Regions from separate parts of the Nocardia sp. NPDC056952 genome, predicted to be linked through region 3. Evidence: riboswitches for the same ligand, from Rfam matches in the RefSeq annotation. Region 3 holds a riboswitch; each other region holds the start of a gene.
The links. Region 3 has a riboswitch for S-adenosylmethionine ahead of ACFTS5_RS32770 (aminotransferase class V-fold PLP-dependent enzyme). Riboswitches for the same ligand answer to the same signal wherever they lie in the genome.
Positions count from the first base shown of each region.

Region 1 (5,747 bases), on a different contig from region 3:
GCGCGAGCCCGGCCAGCGCCGAGGCGGCAGCGAAGCCGACCAGGCCGACCAGGAAGATCCGGCGGCGGCCCAGGTAGTCGGCCATCCGTCCGCCGAGCAGCAGTAGGCCGCCGAAGATGAGCGTGTACGCGGTGAGCGCCCACTGCTTGTCGCCGTCGCTGATCCCCAGGTCGCGCTGGGCATAGGGCAGGGCGATCGTGATCACGGTGGCGTCGAGCACCACCATCAACTGGGCGGCGGAGAGCACGACCAACGCCCACCACCGCATCGAATTCTGTTGTTGATCAACATGTTTCGTCATTATCTCGGTGCCGGTCACCAGGACTCCTCGTCGCTCGATTGGCGTGGGTCAATCCTGGCACTGCAAGACAATTGGCGTCAAGAGAAAAATGTCTGAATGCGCCAATTGGCCTACTTGGACAGATAGAGCCGCCGACACGGTAGGCTGAGGGAATGCTGGACTCGACCACTCCGATCAGCGCCGACCGGACGACCGAACCGGCTGCCGGCGCGCCGCTGGGCCTGCGCGAGCGCAAGAAGCTCCAGACCAAGGCCGCGATCGTGGCGGTCGGACTCGACCTGTGCGACAGCCAAGGGTTCGACGCGACGACGGTCGAGCAGATCGCCGCGGGTGCCGATGTGTCCCCGCGCACCGTCAACCGGTACTTCGCGCTCAAGGAAGACATCGTGCTGGCCCCGATCGACGACTTCGGGGTCTCCGTCGCCGTCGCGCTGCGCTCCCAGCCGAACACCGGCAACGAACTCCAGGCACTGTGTGGCGCCTACCTGACGGTGGTCCAGGCCGAGGCGGACGCGGACGGCATCCGGTTCATCCGCCAATTCCTGCAGATGCAGCGCATCATGCGCACCAGCCAGTCGGTCAACGCCCGCGCGCTGGAATACGCGGAGAAGAAGAACGTCGCGGTGTGCACCGAGCTCGCGCAACGGATGGGCACGTCACCGGACGACTTCACGGTGAAGCTGGTGGCCGGGATCTGGCAGATGCTGTGCCACCTCTCCGTCGCCGACACCGAACAAGCCTTGCTGAGCGGGTCACCGGCGGTAGCTGTCCGGGTCACTCGGGACGCCGTGCTGCGCGCCTACCACGGCTTACGGCAGGTCTGCGGCGCACCGGTGGACGACACGCCAGGCTTCGGCACACCGTCCAACGAGTGATCTTCGGCGGGAAATGCGGGGGAAGTTTCCGCCCGCGGGAGATCTCCGGTTAACATGACGGCAAGGTCATGAGTACCAGCGCCAAGCCCCGGCTCGCTGGTCGGCAACCCTCCAGCTGCGGTGGGGTGCTCCGGGTGATGACCGGGCTCTCGAAAGTCGAGAGCAAGCGCGCACTGCAGGAGGCCCCCATGTGTTGTTGCCAGTCGATCCGACCCAGTTGACGAGATCCCCCGGCTGACACCCATTTGGAGCACGACATGACTGACTCTTCTCTGCCCGAGAACTGGTCCTTCGAGACCAAGCAGGTCCACGCGGGCCAGGCCCCCGACGCGAGCACCAACGCGCGGGCCCTGCCGATCTACCAGACCACCTCCTACACCTTCCGCGACACCGATCACGCCGCCGCGCTGTTCGGTCTCGCCGAGCCGGGCAACATCTACACCCGGATCATGAACCCCACCCAGGACGCGGTGGAGCAGCGCGTGGCCGCGCTCGAAGGTGGCGTCGCGGCGCTGCTGCTGGCCTCGGGCCAGGCCGCGGAGACCTACGCGATCCTGAACCTGGCGAGCGCGGGCGACCACATCGTGTCCAGCCCGCACCTCTACGGCGGCACCTACAACCTCTTCCACTACTCGCTGCCCAAGCTGGGCATCACGGTCTCGTTCGTCGAGGATCCCGATGACCTCGCGCAGTGGGAAGCCGCGATCCAGCCGAACACCAAGGCGTTCTACGGCGAGACCATCGCCAACCCGAGCAGCGCGGTGTTCGACATTCCCGGTATCGCCGGTGTCGCGCACGCGAACGGCCTTCCACTGATCGTGGACAACACCGTCGCGACCCCCTACCTGATCCAGCCGCTGGCCCACGGCGCCGACATCGTCGTGCATTCGGCGACGAAGTACCTGGGTGGTCACGGTGCGGCCGTGGCGGGCGTGATCGTCGACGGCGGCACCTTCGACTGGACCGTGCGCGACGCCGACGGCAACGCGCGCTTCCCCGGCTTCACCGAGCCCGACCCCAGCTACCACGGTGCGGTGTTCGCCGATCTGGGCGCGCCCGCGTTCGCGCTGAAGGCTCGCGTGCAGTTGCTGCGCGATCTGGGTGCCGCGGTCTCGCCGTTCAACGCGTTCCTCATCGCCCAGGGCATCGAGACGCTGAGCCTGCGGGTCGAACGGCATGTCAGCAATGCCGAGGCGGTCGCGAAGTTCGTCGCCGAGCAGCCGGGCGTCGACGCGGTGTTCTACGCGGGCCTCGAGTCCTCGCCCTGGCACGCGCGAGCCAAGGAGCTGGCGCCCAAGGGCGCGGGCGCGATCGTGGCCTTCGAGCTGGCCGGCGGTGTCGATGCGGGCAAGAAGTTCGTGGACGCGCTCAGCCTGCACAGCCATGTAGCTAACATCGGTGATGTGCGTTCACTCGTGATTCACCCGGCGTCGACCACGCACTCGCAGTTGACGCCCGACGAGCAGCTGGCGGCCGGCGTCACTCCCGGCCTGGTCAGGCTCGCGGTGGGCATCGAGGGAATCGACGACATTCTGGCCGATCTGCGGGCCGGGTTCGCGGCGGCGACGACGTGACTGTGAGCACCGAATCGCCGATCGCCCGACCCGGAACCGGGGTGGCCCTGCTGCCACCGCCGGACGGGCGCGTCGGCGTGGTCGCCATCGGGGATGTGGCGCTGGAGAACGGCGCCGTCGTCCCCGATGTGCGGCTGGCGGTGCAACGCTGGGGCGAGCTCTCGCCCACGCTGGACAATGTGGTGCTCGTCGAACACGCGCTCACCGGCGACTCCCATGTCGTCGGTGGGCCCGACGGGGCGCCCGGCTGGTGGGAGGGCATGGTCGGGCCCGGCGCGCCGATCGACACCGACGAGTGGTGCGTGATCGCGACCAACGTGCTGGGCGGCTGCAAGGGCAGCACCGGCCCGTCCTCGCTCGCCTCCGACGGAAAGCCTTGGGGCGCACGGTTTCCCGAGCTGACCATCCGTGACCAGGTAAAGGCCGAAGCGCAGTTGTTCGAGGTGCTCGGGATCGAGCGGCTCGGCGCTGTCGTCGGCGGCTCGATGGGTGGCATGCGGGTACTCGAGTGGATCATCGGCCTGCCCGAGCGGGTCAGCGCCGCGCTCGTGCTGGCCGTGGGCGCCCGCGCCACCGCCGATCAGATCGGCACCCAGACCACCCAGATGGCCGTCATCGCGGCCGATCCCGACTGGCAGGGCGGCGACTATCACGGCACCGGCCGCGCGCCGATGACCGGCATGGGACTGGCCCGGCGCATCGCGCACCTGACCTACCGCACCGAGGGCGAACTCGACCACCGCTTCACCAACAAGCCCCAGGGCGACGAAGAACCGTGGACCGGTGGGCGCTACGCGGTACAGAGCTACCTCGAGCACCAGGCCGACAAGCTGGTCCAGCGGTTCGATCCGGCCACCTACGTGCTGCTCAGCGAGGCCATGAACCGCCACGATGTGGGTCGCGGGCGCGGCGGTATCGCTGCCGCGCTGGCCTCGACATCGGTGCCGTGCGTGGTCGGCGGAGTCGACTCGGATCGCCTGTACCCCTTGCACACCCAGGCCGAGCTGGCCGAAGGGCTGCCGGGCTGCGCGGGTCTGGAGATCGTGCATTCGCGCGACGGGCACGACGGGTTCCTCACCGAGGCGGCCGCCGTGTCGAAGCTGCTCACCGAGACGATGCGCTTGGCGCGGGAGAACCGCTGAGCCGTCAGGGCCCGGTCAGCAGGGTGACGATCGAGCGAACGTAGGCCTGAAGCCGTTCGCGCGGATACTCTTCCGGCTCGCTGACGGCCAGCCTGCCGAGCATTTCGGCGACGGTCAGGGTCGAGTTCGCGAGCAGTTCGGCATCCATGCCCGACCAGCGCGGTGACAGCGAAATGCCCATGCGGACAAGAGATTCCGCGCGCGCCAGGATATCGGCCCGCGACGTGCGAAGAGCCGCGCGGTATTCACCGGGGGCGCTCGCGGGTGTGGCGAGGATCAGCCGCCAGCGCGTCGGATTCGCCAGTGCCACACCGACGAACGCTTCCACCGTCGACGAGGCGACGGCGACCGGATCGGCGCCGAACAGGTCGTCGGGCAGCGTGTCGGCGATCTGTTCCAGTCCGCGTTCACTCTCGCGCTCCAGCAGCGCTTCGACCAGTTCGGCGCGGGTCTTGAACACGGTGTAGAGCACCGGTTTTCCGACCCCGGCCTCCTGCGCGACCGCCTCCATGCTCAACTCGTGCAGTTCCACCCGGCCCAGCACGGCGAACGCGGCATCGAGCAGTTGCGCACGGCGTTCCTGCGGCGGCAGTCGCGGGGCATAGCGGCGCCGCGGTCGTCGGTCCTGCGTCGCGGTCACACGCCCACCTGCCTTTCTCTCCCTGGACGATACCCCGCGGCCGACTTGTCAGCGCAATTCCTACGCAGCCGTTGTATTCATCACACGCCATTGCTACGGTGGTGTTGTATTCACTTGCAAAGGAGCACGTGCAATGGCCTTCGACCCCACTTCCCTGCGCCGCGACGACTACGGCTTCTTCGGACCCGACTCCCCCAGCTGGAAGGTATGGGCGTCGCCGACCGCCCTGATCGGATTCCAGCGCGCGGTCGCCCTGGAACACTTCGATCCGTTCCTCACCGCCGCCGTCGCCGATTCGCAGGGGATCTACAGCAACCCACGCACGCGGCTCGACCACACCCTGCTGTACTTCGTGCTCGTCGCGGTCGGCGACGGCCGCACCGCCATCCAGGCCGCCGAGCACCTGATGAAGGTGCACGCGCCGATGACGGGCATCGAACCGATCAGCGGCAAACGCTACAGCGCCAACAGCCCGGAAACCCAGCTGTGGATCCACATCACCGGCTGGCACTCGGTGCTCAAGGCCTATGAGATGTACGGACCCGGCCCGCTGAGCCCCGAGGAGGAGCGGCGCTTCTGGGCCGAATGCGCGATCGCCGCCGAATTGCAGACCTGCAAGCCCGCGGACGTCCCGCGCTCGCGCGAGGAGGTGCGTGCCTACTACGAGCGAGTCCGGCCGCAACTGTGCGTCACCGAGCGCGCCATCGAAGGCATGCACTATCTGATGTGGACGCCGCCGAGCAAAGGCTGGGGCTACGCGATCGGGAGCAGGCTGCTCTCGCTGGCCAGCATCCCGACGCTGCCGATGTGGATGCGCAGGCTCGGCCGGTACCGGGTGCCCCGCGTGGTCGACCTCGCGGTGCGGATTCCCGCGAAGGTGATCGCCTGGGTCGCCGCCCGGCGCGACAACTGGGTGATCGTCAAGGCCGCCCCGTTCATCGCCCCGATGACCGGGCAGGTCTTCGCCGCGCACGCCGCCGCGCCGGTGCCGGTCGACCCGGTGACGATCACGCCGGACCGGGCGCGCGCCCTGTACGGCAGCCAGGGGCATCGCAGCCTCTGGGAACCGAAAGTCCCCGAAACCGCCTGAACGACACCACATCCGGGGGTGTCGGGGCCGGCCACGTCAACGATGCCGTGGTCGGCCTTCGTCGTCAGCTGACGCCGAGGGTGTTGATCGTGGCGGCCAGGAAGACGATGGCGCTGCCGAGCGCG
Region 1 covers NZ_JBHURA010000008.1:44,115-49,861, reverse strand. Annotated here, with positions in the region: gene ACFTS5_RS25275 (MFS transporter) at 1-319, opposite strand, end outside; gene ACFTS5_RS25270 (TetR family transcriptional regulator) at 454-1,176, shown strand; SAM riboswitch class IV at 1,241-1,351, shown strand; gene ACFTS5_RS25265 (bifunctional o-acetylhomoserine/o-acetylserine sulfhydrylase) at 1,434-2,750, shown strand; gene ACFTS5_RS25260 (homoserine O-acetyltransferase) at 2,747-3,892, shown strand; gene ACFTS5_RS25255 (TetR/AcrR family transcriptional regulator) at 3,897-4,532, opposite strand; gene ACFTS5_RS25250 (oxygenase MpaB family protein) at 4,666-5,622, shown strand; gene ACFTS5_RS25245 (DUF3017 domain-containing protein) at 5,687-5,747, opposite strand, start outside.
Region 1: linked by a shared signal. The riboswitch ahead of ACFTS5_RS25265 (bifunctional o-acetylhomoserine/o-acetylserine sulfhydrylase) and the one ahead of ACFTS5_RS32770 (aminotransferase class V-fold PLP-dependent enzyme) in region 3 are both predicted to bind S-adenosylmethionine.

Region 2 (5,747 bases), on a different contig from region 3:
ACGAGCGCTTCACCGTCCTGCGCTCGGCCGCCCACCCCGCCCCCGGCTGGACCGGCAAGGCCGCCGCGTGCGCGCGCCTGGCCGCCCGCACCGACGCGGCCGCCCTGGTGTTCATCGACGCGGACGTACGCTTGGCCCCCCACGCGATCGCCGCGGCGGTGACCGAATTACGCAGGCGCGGAGCAGGTCTGGTCTCGGCCTGGCCGAGACAGGACGCCGGTTCGACCGCCGAGCGACTGATCCAGCCCCTGCTGGCCTGGTCGTGGGCTTCGACCCTGCCCGTCGGCCCCGCCAACCACAGCCTGCGCCCGTCCACCGCCGTAGCGTGCGGCCAGTTCCTGGCCGTCGACGCCGCGGCCTACCGCGCCGGCGGCGGCCACGCGGCCGTAGCGGCCAGCGCCACCGAGGACCTGGACCTGGCCCGCGCCATCCGCCGAGCAGGCCATCGCACCGCCCTGGTGACCGCGGGCCCCGCCGCGAGCACCCGAATGTATACCGGCACCACCGAACTCACCGACGGCTACACCCGCTGGCTGTGGTCGGCCTACGGCGGCCGCCGCGACACCGGCGCAGCCATCGGAATCCTCGCCGCCCTCGCCTACTGGATTCCCCCGCTGGCCGCGATCCTCGGCCGAGGCCGAACCCGCCGCGCGGGCCTGCTCGGCTACCTGGCCGCCGTCACCAGCCGCCTCACCGCCCGCACCATCGAAACCCGCAAGCCCCCCACCGGAACTGACCTCGCCTCAGCTGTGGCCCACCCCCTGTCAGTGGCCCACTACCTCAGCCTGTGGACCCGCTCCCACCACCGCCACCGCACCGGCCGCCTGCACTGGAAACAGCGCCCCCTGGTAACCCCCGAAGACCCGATAGCCCACCACGCCTGACCCGCAGTTCCGCGACGGCGCAGGCGCATCAGGGCCGCCGAGCGGGTGAGGGGCAGGCGCGCACCCGCTCGACACCGAGTCGAGCAACCACCCTCAAGCCACCTCGGTGATCCCCACCGTCGGAAAGAAGAAGCACGACCGCCCACCATTGTCAGTAGTACCGAAAACAGCAGCCAACACAGTCCCCCGCCCCGTATCCACAGGCACAGCCCGCACACCCCCCACAGGAATAGCGGCGAAGAGAAAGTCCCGAATAGCCGTCTCAGCAAGAGGCCGCAATTCACCAGGAACCTCAGCAGGCACCATCGCCCGCACAATGTCGGCAATCGACCCCATCGAGGCCATCCCCCCACGCCCGGTACTCACATTGAGCCACGCCACCTGCATCCCGGACGTCTTCGTAGCCGCGGTATCGGCCGCAAGCCCATAGGGCAGGAACGTGAACAGAGTCTGCCCGGATTTCACCGCGGACAGATCGAGCCCGGGTATCGGCAGTGTGTTGGCCGGCCACGGCCCCGGCACCGCCCCCGCAACAGCCGGAACAAGCCCCGCTCCGTCACCGGTACAGTTCGCCGCCACCGTCGGGTAGAGGAACGGCTGGATACCCAGCGCCTTCAGCGTCTCGACAACACTCTGATAGGCACCGAGAAGATCCCCCGCCCCCGCGGCGGGCGTGACACCGGGTGCGTCCCGAGTGACAGCGGGCGCCACCGGCACGGCCGGTTCGGCAACAGCCGACGGCACAGCCGACAGCAACGCAGCGGCGCAAACCGTCAGGGCGGTCAGTGCGGTGGAACGACGCGGCATGATCACGACGTACTCCTCATCGACGCAGAGAACCCCGACGCTACCGCCTGCGATGCGGGATTCCGGACAGGTGAAGTAACCGCCCGTTCGGCGCGTCGCAATTTCCCAGCGAACCCACCGATCGCCGCTCACCCCCGGTCCGCGGGTCCCCCACCACGCCGAACCGGGGCAATTGTGCCCGTGCTCGCGCCCGGTTCCAACCTCTGTGCTCACGCTGATTTCTACCGTTGTGGGTACCGCACATGTGCCACATGCTGATTCAGCTCGGGTCACAAAACCGGGGCGCAACCATCCAGAGCGACCGAGAGACCTGGCTCGATGACGTCGCAGCAACCCGCCCGTTTCGGGGTGTGGGTGCTTCTGCCGGGTTCGATGGAGGAGATTTTCGTGCTGTCTACCTGTCCGGCCTGAGCGCCGCCAGATCGCGAACCCGTTGCTGGCCGGGTGGAGGTCACTGTGCCTCGTTCCACTGTTTTCCGAAGGATTCCCATGACCGCGTCTGCCGTTTCCGGCGCCGAGACCGCGCCCGCACCGCCCGGCGACGCTCTCCCCGCCGATCCGGAATCCGGCGGCAAGGCGCCCGCCGGCGACCTGCCCCGGATCGCCGGGTCGTGGCACCCGTGGCGCTGGGTCGTCGCGGTGATCGCTCTGCTGCTGGTGGCCCAGTTCGCGCACGGCCTGATCACCAATCCGGGGTGGGACTGGGGCACTTTCGCCCAGTACTTCACCGCGAAGTCGGTGCTGGCCGCGCTCCGGGTGACCATCGAGCTCACCCTGTGGGGCACTGCCCTCGGTTTCGTGTTCGGCACCCTGCTGGCGATCGGGCGGGTGTCGAACAATCCCGTGCTGCGGGTGATCGCCTGGACCTATATCTGGGCTTTCCGTTCGATCCCGCTGATCGTGCAGCTGCTGTTCTGGTTCAACATCGCCTACCTGTATCCCCGCCTGTCCGTGGGCATTCCGTTCGGCCCCGGCTTCTACGAGTTCGATGTCAATGGTGTGATCAGCGGTTTCACCGCGGCGGTGATCGGGCTGGCCCTGCATCAGGCGGCATATTCGGCCGAACTGATCCGGGCGGGTCTGCTCGCCGTCGACGACGGTCAGCTCGAAGCGGCGGCGGCGCTGGGGATTCCGCGCTGGCGCCAGTTCCGCACGATCGTGTTGCCGCAGGCGATGCGCTCGATTCTGCCGAACGCGGCCAATGAGGTGATCAGCCTGTTCAAGGGCACCTCGATCGTGTCGGTGATGGCGATCGCCGAGCTGTTCTACCAGGTGCAGGTGATCTTCGGCCGCAACGGCCGGGTGGTTCCGCTGCTGATGGTGGCGACCGTCTGGTACATCGCGCTCACCACGGCGCTGTCGATCCTGCAGTACTACATCGAACGGCACTACGCCAAGGGCGCGCAGCGTGCGCTGCCGCCGACACCGTGGCAGCGGGTCCGCGCCAAGGTCACCGAGATCGCCGCCGGTGCGGCCGCACCCCGAGGAGCAACCCGATGACCGCAGCGGTGCTGGCGCGCGGAATCCGCAAGTCCTACAGCGGCATCGAGGTACTGCGTGGCGTGGATCTGGCGGTACGCGCCGGTGAGGTGGTCGCCGTGATCGGGCCCTCCGGCTCCGGCAAGTCCACGCTGCTGCGGGTGCTCAACCATCTGGAAGCGCAGGACGCGGGCACCGTGCACATCGACGGTGAGCTGATCGGTTACCGGCAACGCGGCAACATCTTGCGTTCGCTGCCCGACCACGCGGTGCGCGCCCAGCGCAGCCGCATCGGCTTCGTGTTCCAGCAATTCAATCTGTTCCCGCATCTCACGGTGCTCGACAATGTGGCGCTCGCCCCGGTCTCTGCGCAGCGGCGCCCACGCGGCGAGGTGGTCGCCGAGGCGAAACAGCTTCTGGAACGGGTAGGACTGGCCGATTTCGTCGACGCCTATCCCCGGCGGCTGTCCGGTGGTCAGCAGCAGCGCGTGGCCATCGCGCGGGCCCTGGCCTTGAAACCACGGCTGATCCTGTTCGACGAACCCACCTCCGCACTCGACCCGGAGCTGGTCGGCGAGGTCCTCGCGGTGATCCGCGATCTCGCGCACAGCGGCACCGCGCTGGTGATCGTCACCCACGAGATCGGTTTCGCCCGCGAGGTCGCCGACACGGTCGTGTTCCTCGACGAGGGCGTGATCGTCGAACAGGGCGAGGCCGCCAGCGTTCTCGACCACCCCGAACACCCGCGCACGCAGGCGTTCCTGTCCCGCGTCCGCTGAACATCCCTTCCCACGAACAGGTTTCGACACTGATGAAGCTCTCCACCCTGATCGGCATCGTCGCGGCGGCCACGCTGTTGACGGCAGGCTGCACCGCCGAGCCCGAGGCCGCCGACACCGTGCAGGCCGGTGCGATCACCTACGACCTGTCCCCCGCCCAGGAGGGCAGGGTGCGGGCCGCCAAGGTCGACGCGATCGCCGCCGAGGTGCCCCAGGCCATCCGTAACCGCGGCACGCTGGTGGTGACCGGTCCCGCCGGTTCCGTGCCGCCGCTGCGGTTCTATGCCACCGACGACCGGACCGTGATCGGCTCCGAGGTCGACTTCGCCACCCTGGTGGCCGACATCCTGGGCCTGAAGCTCGATATCCAGGTGGCGGACTGGTCGCAGAACTTCGTGCGGGTGGATTCCGGTGAGGTGGACGCGTTCATCTCGAATGTGACCGTCACCGAGGAGCGCAAGGAGAAGTACGACTTCGCTACCTACCGCACCGACACCGTCGCTCTCGAGGTCCCGAAGGACAGTCCGCTCACCTACACCGACCGCAAGAGCCTGGCGGGCAAACGGATCGGTATCGGCGCGGGCACCAATCAGGAACAGCTGCTGGTGAGCTGGAACGAGCAGAACGTCGCCGAGGGTCTGCCCCCGGTCGACATCGCCTACTACCAGCAGAGCACCGACTACTACCTGGCGCTGGCTTCCAAGCGCATCGACGGCTACATCGGCCCGAACCCCGCGGCCGTGTACCACTCCGCCACCAGCGACGGCAAGATCATCGCCACCTTCTCCGGCGCGGGTGAGCAGCTGCAGGGCGAGATCGCGGCGCTCACCAAGAAGGACAACGGCCTGATCGGCCCGATCCACAAGGCGCTGCAGCACGCGATCGCCGACGGCAGCTACCAGAAGATCCTCGACCGATGGGGCCTGAATTCGGAGAAGGTCACCGAGTCGCGGATCAACCCGCCCGGTCTGCCGAAGAAGCCCGCCGCATGAGGTCGTTCGACGAGCTGGGAGACCGCGCATGAAGTTCCTGCTGATGACGCTGATCACCCGGGTACCCGATCCGGTCACCGGTGTGGTCCCGACGACACGTGATCGCCTGCACGAGGTGGTCGAACAGGCCAGGCGCGCCGAGGAATTCGGCTACGACGGGTTCGCTGTCGGTGAGCGGCACGAGGATCCGTTCCTGTCGGCCGCTCCCCCGGTGGTGCTGAGCCATATCGCGGCCCTCACCTCGCGGATCAGCCTGTTCACCGCGGTCACCACGTTGAGTCTGCTCGATCCGGTGCGTGCGTTCGAGGACTATTCCACCCTGGACAACCTGTCCGAGGGCCGGCTCGAGCTGATCATCGGCAAGGGCAACGGCGCGGCGCAGGCGCAGCTCTACCACGTCACCACCGAGGATCAGTGGGAGCGCAATCGGGAAGGGTACGAACTGTTCCGGGCGCTGTGGGACAGCGAGGAAGTGACGTGGTCGGGACAGTTCCGGCCTTCGCTCGCCGCGGCCAAGGCCTTGCCCCGACCGCTGCAGCCGAGGGTGCGGATCTGGCACGGGAGTGCGACGAGCAAGGAGTCGGTGGAACTGGCCGCGCGCCACGGTGATCCGGTGTTCTCGGCGAATGTCACCAATCCGATCGAGCCGTACGCCGCGCTGATCCGCCACTATCGCGAGCGGTGGGCGCACTACGGTCACGACCCAGCCGATGCGCTGGTCGGCGCGGGCACCGCGGGCCTGCATGTCGCGCGGACCTCGCAGGAGGCCGTCGAGGTGTTCCGCCCGCTGTTCGAGGCGCGGACCT
Region 2 covers NZ_JBHURA010000010.1:143,654-149,400, reverse strand. Annotated here, with positions in the region: gene ACFTS5_RS28035 (glycosyltransferase family 2 protein) at 1-884, shown strand, start outside; gene ACFTS5_RS28030 (hypothetical protein) at 978-1,823, opposite strand; SAM riboswitch class I at 1,977-2,070, shown strand; gene ACFTS5_RS28025 (amino acid ABC transporter permease) at 2,181-3,191, shown strand; gene ACFTS5_RS28020 (amino acid ABC transporter ATP-binding protein) at 3,188-3,949, shown strand; gene ACFTS5_RS28015 (ABC transporter substrate-binding protein) at 3,982-4,941, shown strand; gene ACFTS5_RS28010 (LLM class flavin-dependent oxidoreductase) at 4,970-5,747, shown strand, end outside.
Region 2: linked by a shared signal. The riboswitch ahead of ACFTS5_RS28025 (amino acid ABC transporter permease) and the one ahead of ACFTS5_RS32770 (aminotransferase class V-fold PLP-dependent enzyme) in region 3 are both predicted to bind S-adenosylmethionine.

Region 3 (5,747 bases):
GTGGACACCGCCCTCGCCGCCCACCCCGAAGTCTGGGCAGCGGGCGGCCACCCGAACACCGTGTTCCGCACCAACTTCCGCGAAATCGTCCGCATCACCGCGGGTCTGCCGATTGATATCGACTGAATTCGGGTGCCGTTCCCGACCGTGTGAGTTGGATCAAACGGACACAGCGAACATGAGGACGCACGCCGGACGGGCGTAAGTTGGGGGCGGTGGGCGATGTGCAACCTTCTGAGACCGGACTGGTCGTTCCCGATGATCTGAGCGGGATAACGGCTGAGCAGTATCGGGCCTCTATGCGGCACTATCCGGCCGGCGTCACGGTGGTGACGCTCGGAGCCGAGAGTGGACCGGTGGGGTTCACGGCCACCTCGTTCGCCTCCCTGTCGCTGGAACCGCCCCTGGTGTCGTTCAATATCGCGCACACCTCATCGAGCATCGACGCGTTGCGAGCCGCGGACTCGGTGGTGATCCATTTCCTGGGCGAACACCAACAACACCTGGCCCACCGCTTCTCGCGCACCGCCGCCGACCGCTTCACCGACCGCGCCCTCTGGACCACGCTCGACACCGGTGAACCGGTCCTGCACGGCACCCCCATCTGGCTGCGCACCACCCTCCACAAACTCATCGACCTCGGCGACCACACCCTCGCCGTAGGCCTGGTCACCCGAGTCCACGACCAAACCGAAGAGTCCCCCTCCGCGGCCCCGTTGCTCTACTACAACGGCAAATACCACCGCCCCACCGCCCTCGACACCTGATCAGAGCGTCTATGTCAGCCGATTGCCCACCAGCTACAGCTAGTGTTTGGTCCGGTGAGCGAGGCATACGACTGGTCGTGGTTGCGCGCCGGTGTTCCGGGTATCGACCTGGACATGTATTTGGCGATGCCGGAAGACCTCGCTCGGGTGATCGAGGTCAAAGACGGCCTGCTGGTGCATCGCGACTCACCTTCGCCGAATCACCTCGCCATCGCCGACGTGATCAAACAGTGCCTGCGGGAAGCGATCCGGAAACGCGCCACCGGGCAGCCCTGCCTGAAGGCCAGCGGCGAACTGGACATGCTGGTCTCGGAGGTTCCGTTCAATTTCCGCCGCCCCGACGCCATCGTGTATCGCTGTATCGAAGACCCCCGCGACAAGTGGAAGACCAAGCCCACAGCAGGGGACACCCTGTTGGTGGTCGAAGTGGTTTCACCAGCGACGGTTACCGCCGATTGTGTGGACAAGCGAGCGGAATACGCGCGCGCGATCGCCATCACTGATCCGCTCGGCGTCACCATCACCTGGGACGCCCTCGACGGGGAACGAATATCGGCCGCCGAGAGCAGGTCTCGACGGCCGACGTCCGGTGAATCTCGCCTGTGACGAGTTCAGCCGATCAGGCAGGGAGCGGCGCCTTCGGGGGAAGAGGCGCTGAGGGGACGGGTTTCGGGGGTCGGGTTCCAGTGGCCGTCGGTGGCGGCGTAGTTCCAGGTGGGCCCGTGGCTGACCAGGGTGGCTACCGCGCTGATCAAGCGGTCTACGTCGGCGGCGGTGGTGCCGAGGCCGATGCTGGCGCGGAGGGCGGCGTCGAGGCCGAGGCTCGCGAGGAGGGGGTGCGCGCAGAAGCGGCCGTCGCGGACGCCGATGGCGTGCTCGGCGGAGAGGTACGCGGCGACTTTGCCAGGGGCGACATCGGCGATCGTGAAGGCGACGATGCCCACACAGTCGGGGCTGTCGGACCAGATACCGACCAGGTCGACGCCGGGGATCGCGGACAGGCCGTCACGCAGCCGGTCGGCCAGAAAGCGCTCGTGCGCGACGAGTTCGGTGGGGTCGATGGCGGCGAGCGCATCGCAGGCGGCGGCAATAGCGGCCGCGCCCAGGACGTTCGGCGAGCCGGCTTCGTGCCGCTGCGGCGCGCACGCCCATTCGACCTCTGTCACACCGACATTGCGCACCGCACCACCACCGGCCAGGTAGGGCTCACCCTCGTCCAGCCAGTCCCGCCGGCCGACGAGCACACCCGAACCGAACGGCGCGTACAGCTTGTGCCCGGAGAAGGCGAGGTAGTCGATCCCGGTCTCGCGCAGGGAGATCCGGCGATGCGGAGCCAGCTGAGCGGCGTCGACGAGGATGCGCGCACCACACAGATGGGCGATGGTCGCGAGCCGTTCCAGCGGCAGCACCTCACCGGTGACGTTGGACGCACCGGTCACCGCCAGCAGCGCGGCAGGCTTGCTGCACAGCTCGGCGACGACACGCTGAATCGTCTCCTCGACCGTGGCGGCGGCCCGCACGACGCGACGACCGTGCTTCGCCCACGGCAGGAAGTTGGCGTGGTGCTCGATATCGAGTACCACGGTCTCCCCCGGCACGCACCCGGCCAGCAGGTTCAGCGAATCGGTGGTGTTACGCGTGAACACCACGACCTGGTCGTCGTCGGCGTCGAGGAACCGGGCAACGGACCCACGCGAAGCCTCGTAGCACTCGGTGGAGATCCGCGAGGCGTATCCCGCGCCCCGGTGCACGCTGGCGTAGAACGGCAGCAACTGCGAAATCCGGTCGGTGACCTGCTTCAACGCCGGCGCACTCGCCGCGTAGTCGAAGTTGGCGTAGGAGCTGGTGCCGCCCTGAACGAGCGGAACCTGCAGGTCGGCACCGGAAACGGCGGCGATGGCACAGGTGGGGTCGATTACAGCAGTCATGACGAAATCCCGTCGGCTCAGGGACCCGCTCCTGAAGAGGTGGCCCGCGCTTGCCGCGCCCAATTCGGACGTCAGCCTGGTCGTCACCCGGAGCACCCCACCGCGGAGGAGGGTTGCCGACCAGCAAGCCGGGGCTGAACGCTGGTACTCGTGACCTGCAACGAGAGTGACAGACGACCACCGGACCTGTCAACCACCGATCGTCGGTGCGCTCCGAGTCGACCCGGACCACCCCCGAGATCTCCCGGTTCGGCGCGGCGGCCGGGCCGTCGCGGCCGCAGCGGGAAATCGGTTGTCCACGTGCGCTTTCCCTTGTGATACTCCGGGGATGCCTGCCTTCGCCGATTTCGACCGGCGCAACTACCCCACCGTCGATGTCGCCACCGGTTACGACGGCTGGGCCGATACCTACGAGCGCACCGTGATGGACGAGATGGACGCGGCGCTGCTGGATCGGCTTCGCCGCCCGGATTGGGCGGGAGTGCGACAGGCGGTCGACCTGGGTTGCGGAACGGGGCGAACCGGCGCGTGGTTGCGCAGCCGCAGTAGCGCCGAGATCGACGGCGTCGATCTGAGCGCGGGCATGCTGGCCCGTGCCCGCGCCCGCGGTGTACACCGCACACTCACCAAGGCCGACGTGTGTGCCACCGAATTACCAAGCAGCACTTACGATCTCGTGATCTCCTCACTGATCGACGAACACCTGCCGGACCTGCTCCCGTTCTACACCGAGGCCGCGCGGCTGGCTGTCCCAGGAGCCACGTTCGCCCAGATCAGCTACCACCCACAGTTCATGATGGTCACCGGAATGCCGACGCACTACACCCCCGCTGGGGGCGATCCGATCGCGATCAGCACCCACCTGCACCTGCTGAGCGAGCACATCACCGCGGGCACCGACGCGGGCTGGGTCCTCACCGAAGCGGCCGAGGCCCTGGTCGACGACGCCTGGCTCGCGGCGAAACCCAAGTGGGCCCACCTGCGCGGCCACCCGTTCACCATGGCACTGGTCTGGACGCTCGGCGGCATAGGCGCCGCGCCGCACGCTTCGAGGCACGCCCGAAACGAAGGGAATCGCCCATGAGGGGACGTGGCGGAACTAGCATCCGACGAAGGGAATCGCTGCGCTGAGGGCTCGGCAGATCAATGTGGCGCTGCGGGTGGGGTCCGATGTCAAACCGGTACACAAGGGGTGAACTTTGCCCGTGATGGACGCCGTACGATCGAGTGAAGCGAAAATAGTCCACGTAGTTGATCGGAAGAAGACCATGTCACACGCCTTGAGCTCCACTTCGGCGGACGTGAGCGCCGATCTACCCGACGAATTCGTCCACCTGGCCAGGTTGGCGCTCGCCGGGCGCGAGCAGGATGTCGCAATGTTCGTGCGCCGGGCCGCGCGCCGCCACCGGCACGCCAGTCCCGAACTGGCCGATGCGCTGATCGCGCTGCTGCGCCAGAACCCCACGCGCGCCAATCCCCTACGCGCGGAGGTGGATACGCCGATTCCGGTCGACGGCGACAGCCGGCTGCCGCTGCTGCGGGTGATCCCGCCCGGCTCCACCGCCGAAGTGCCGATCCTGGCCGCCGAAACCTATGACGTGCTCACCCAGATCGTCGACGAACGCAAGCAGGCCGACCGGCTGGCCGCCGCCGATCTGACCCCGGCCCGCAGCTTGCTGTTCGTCGGTCCGCCCGGCGTCGGCAAGACGATGGCCGCGGCCTGGCTGGCCCACCAACTGTCGCTGCCGCTGGTGGTCCTGGACTTGGCGACCATCATGAGCAGCCTGCTCGGCAAGACCGGCACCAACCTGCGCCATGCCATCGACTACGCCAAGCAGCGGCCGTGCGTTCTGCTGCTCGACGAGCTCGACGCCATCGCCAAGCGTCGCGACGACGATCGCGACGTGGGCGAGTTGAAGCGGCTGGTGACGGTACTGCTCCAGCAGATCGACGACTGGCCGACCGGCGGGGGCCTGGTCATCGGCGCGACCAACCACGCCGATCTGCTGGATCCGGCCGCGTGGCGGCGCTTCGATGTGAGCGTGGAGTTCGCGCTGCCCGAGGCCGAGCAACGCTGCGAGGCGATTCGCCGGTTCGCCGGGCAGCCACTGCCCGACGGCGCCGTGGACGCGGTGGCGCTGGCGTCGAAGGGCTTGTCGTTCAACGATATCGAGCGCGCGATGCTGCGATTGCGCAGGCGTTGCGTGCTCGAGGACCAGCTTCTGCCCGGGCTGATGGCCGAGCATTCCGCGCGACTGGCAGCTGAACTTCCCAAAACGGATCGGTTACGGCTGGCACAGACGCTGACGGGCGTGTCAGGCTTGTCTCAGCGCCAGATCAGCGCGCTGACGGGGGTGTCGCGCGACACCATTCGTGGTTTCACGCATCGACGGGAATAACGTGGCAGCTGGGGGGATTCACCGGTGGCGGGACCGCGATTTCTGATCGGCTTCGGTGAACGACTCACCGCGCCCATCTCCCCCAGCAGATCGGGCGGCTCGCCGCCGCCCCCGTACACGGTGGCGCAGGCGCGAGCCCGACTCGCGCCGATGCTGAGCGCGGCCACCTCGAGTGCGGACGCGTTGCCGAAAACGGCCTGCCCGGAGGACGAGACGGTCACGGCTGTCACCCTGCATCCGCAGTACCTGTCCATAAGTGGTTATCCCACAAGACTTCTCACATCGATGCAGTTGGATCCGCTGGGCAGCAGGCCGGTGGCGATCGCGCCGGAGCACGGCAAACCGCGGGCGAGCACCCTGCTGTTCCTGGCAACGACCCGCGTCAATCTGCAGTTGCTCACCGAGCGGATCACTGCCGACGCACCGCTGGGCGGCGCCGAGATCGGTATCGTCAGCCTGGCGGAATTCCGGCTCAACAACGCCGCCGACAGGCTCAGACTCGCAGCGGAACCGCGTAATTCGGAGACCGTCGCCGAATTGGTGCTGCACTCCGGTCGCGACATCGCCCTGCAGGGTCTGCTCGACTTCTCCCGCGATCTCGATCTCGACGTGGCCATCGACCGCCGACTCGACAACGGTGGTCTGGCCTTCGT
Region 3 covers NZ_JBHURA010000016.1:69,192-74,938, reverse strand. Annotated here, with positions in the region: gene ACFTS5_RS32785 (YbaK/EbsC family protein) at 1-126, shown strand, start outside; gene ACFTS5_RS32780 (flavin reductase family protein) at 300-767, shown strand; gene ACFTS5_RS32775 (Uma2 family endonuclease) at 822-1,373, shown strand; gene ACFTS5_RS32770 (aminotransferase class V-fold PLP-dependent enzyme) at 1,379-2,695, opposite strand; SAM riboswitch class IV at 2,737-2,851, opposite strand; gene ACFTS5_RS32765 (class I SAM-dependent DNA methyltransferase) at 3,024-3,779, shown strand; gene ACFTS5_RS32760 (AAA family ATPase) at 3,964-5,094, shown strand; gene ACFTS5_RS32755 (S8 family peptidase) at 5,119-5,747, shown strand, end outside.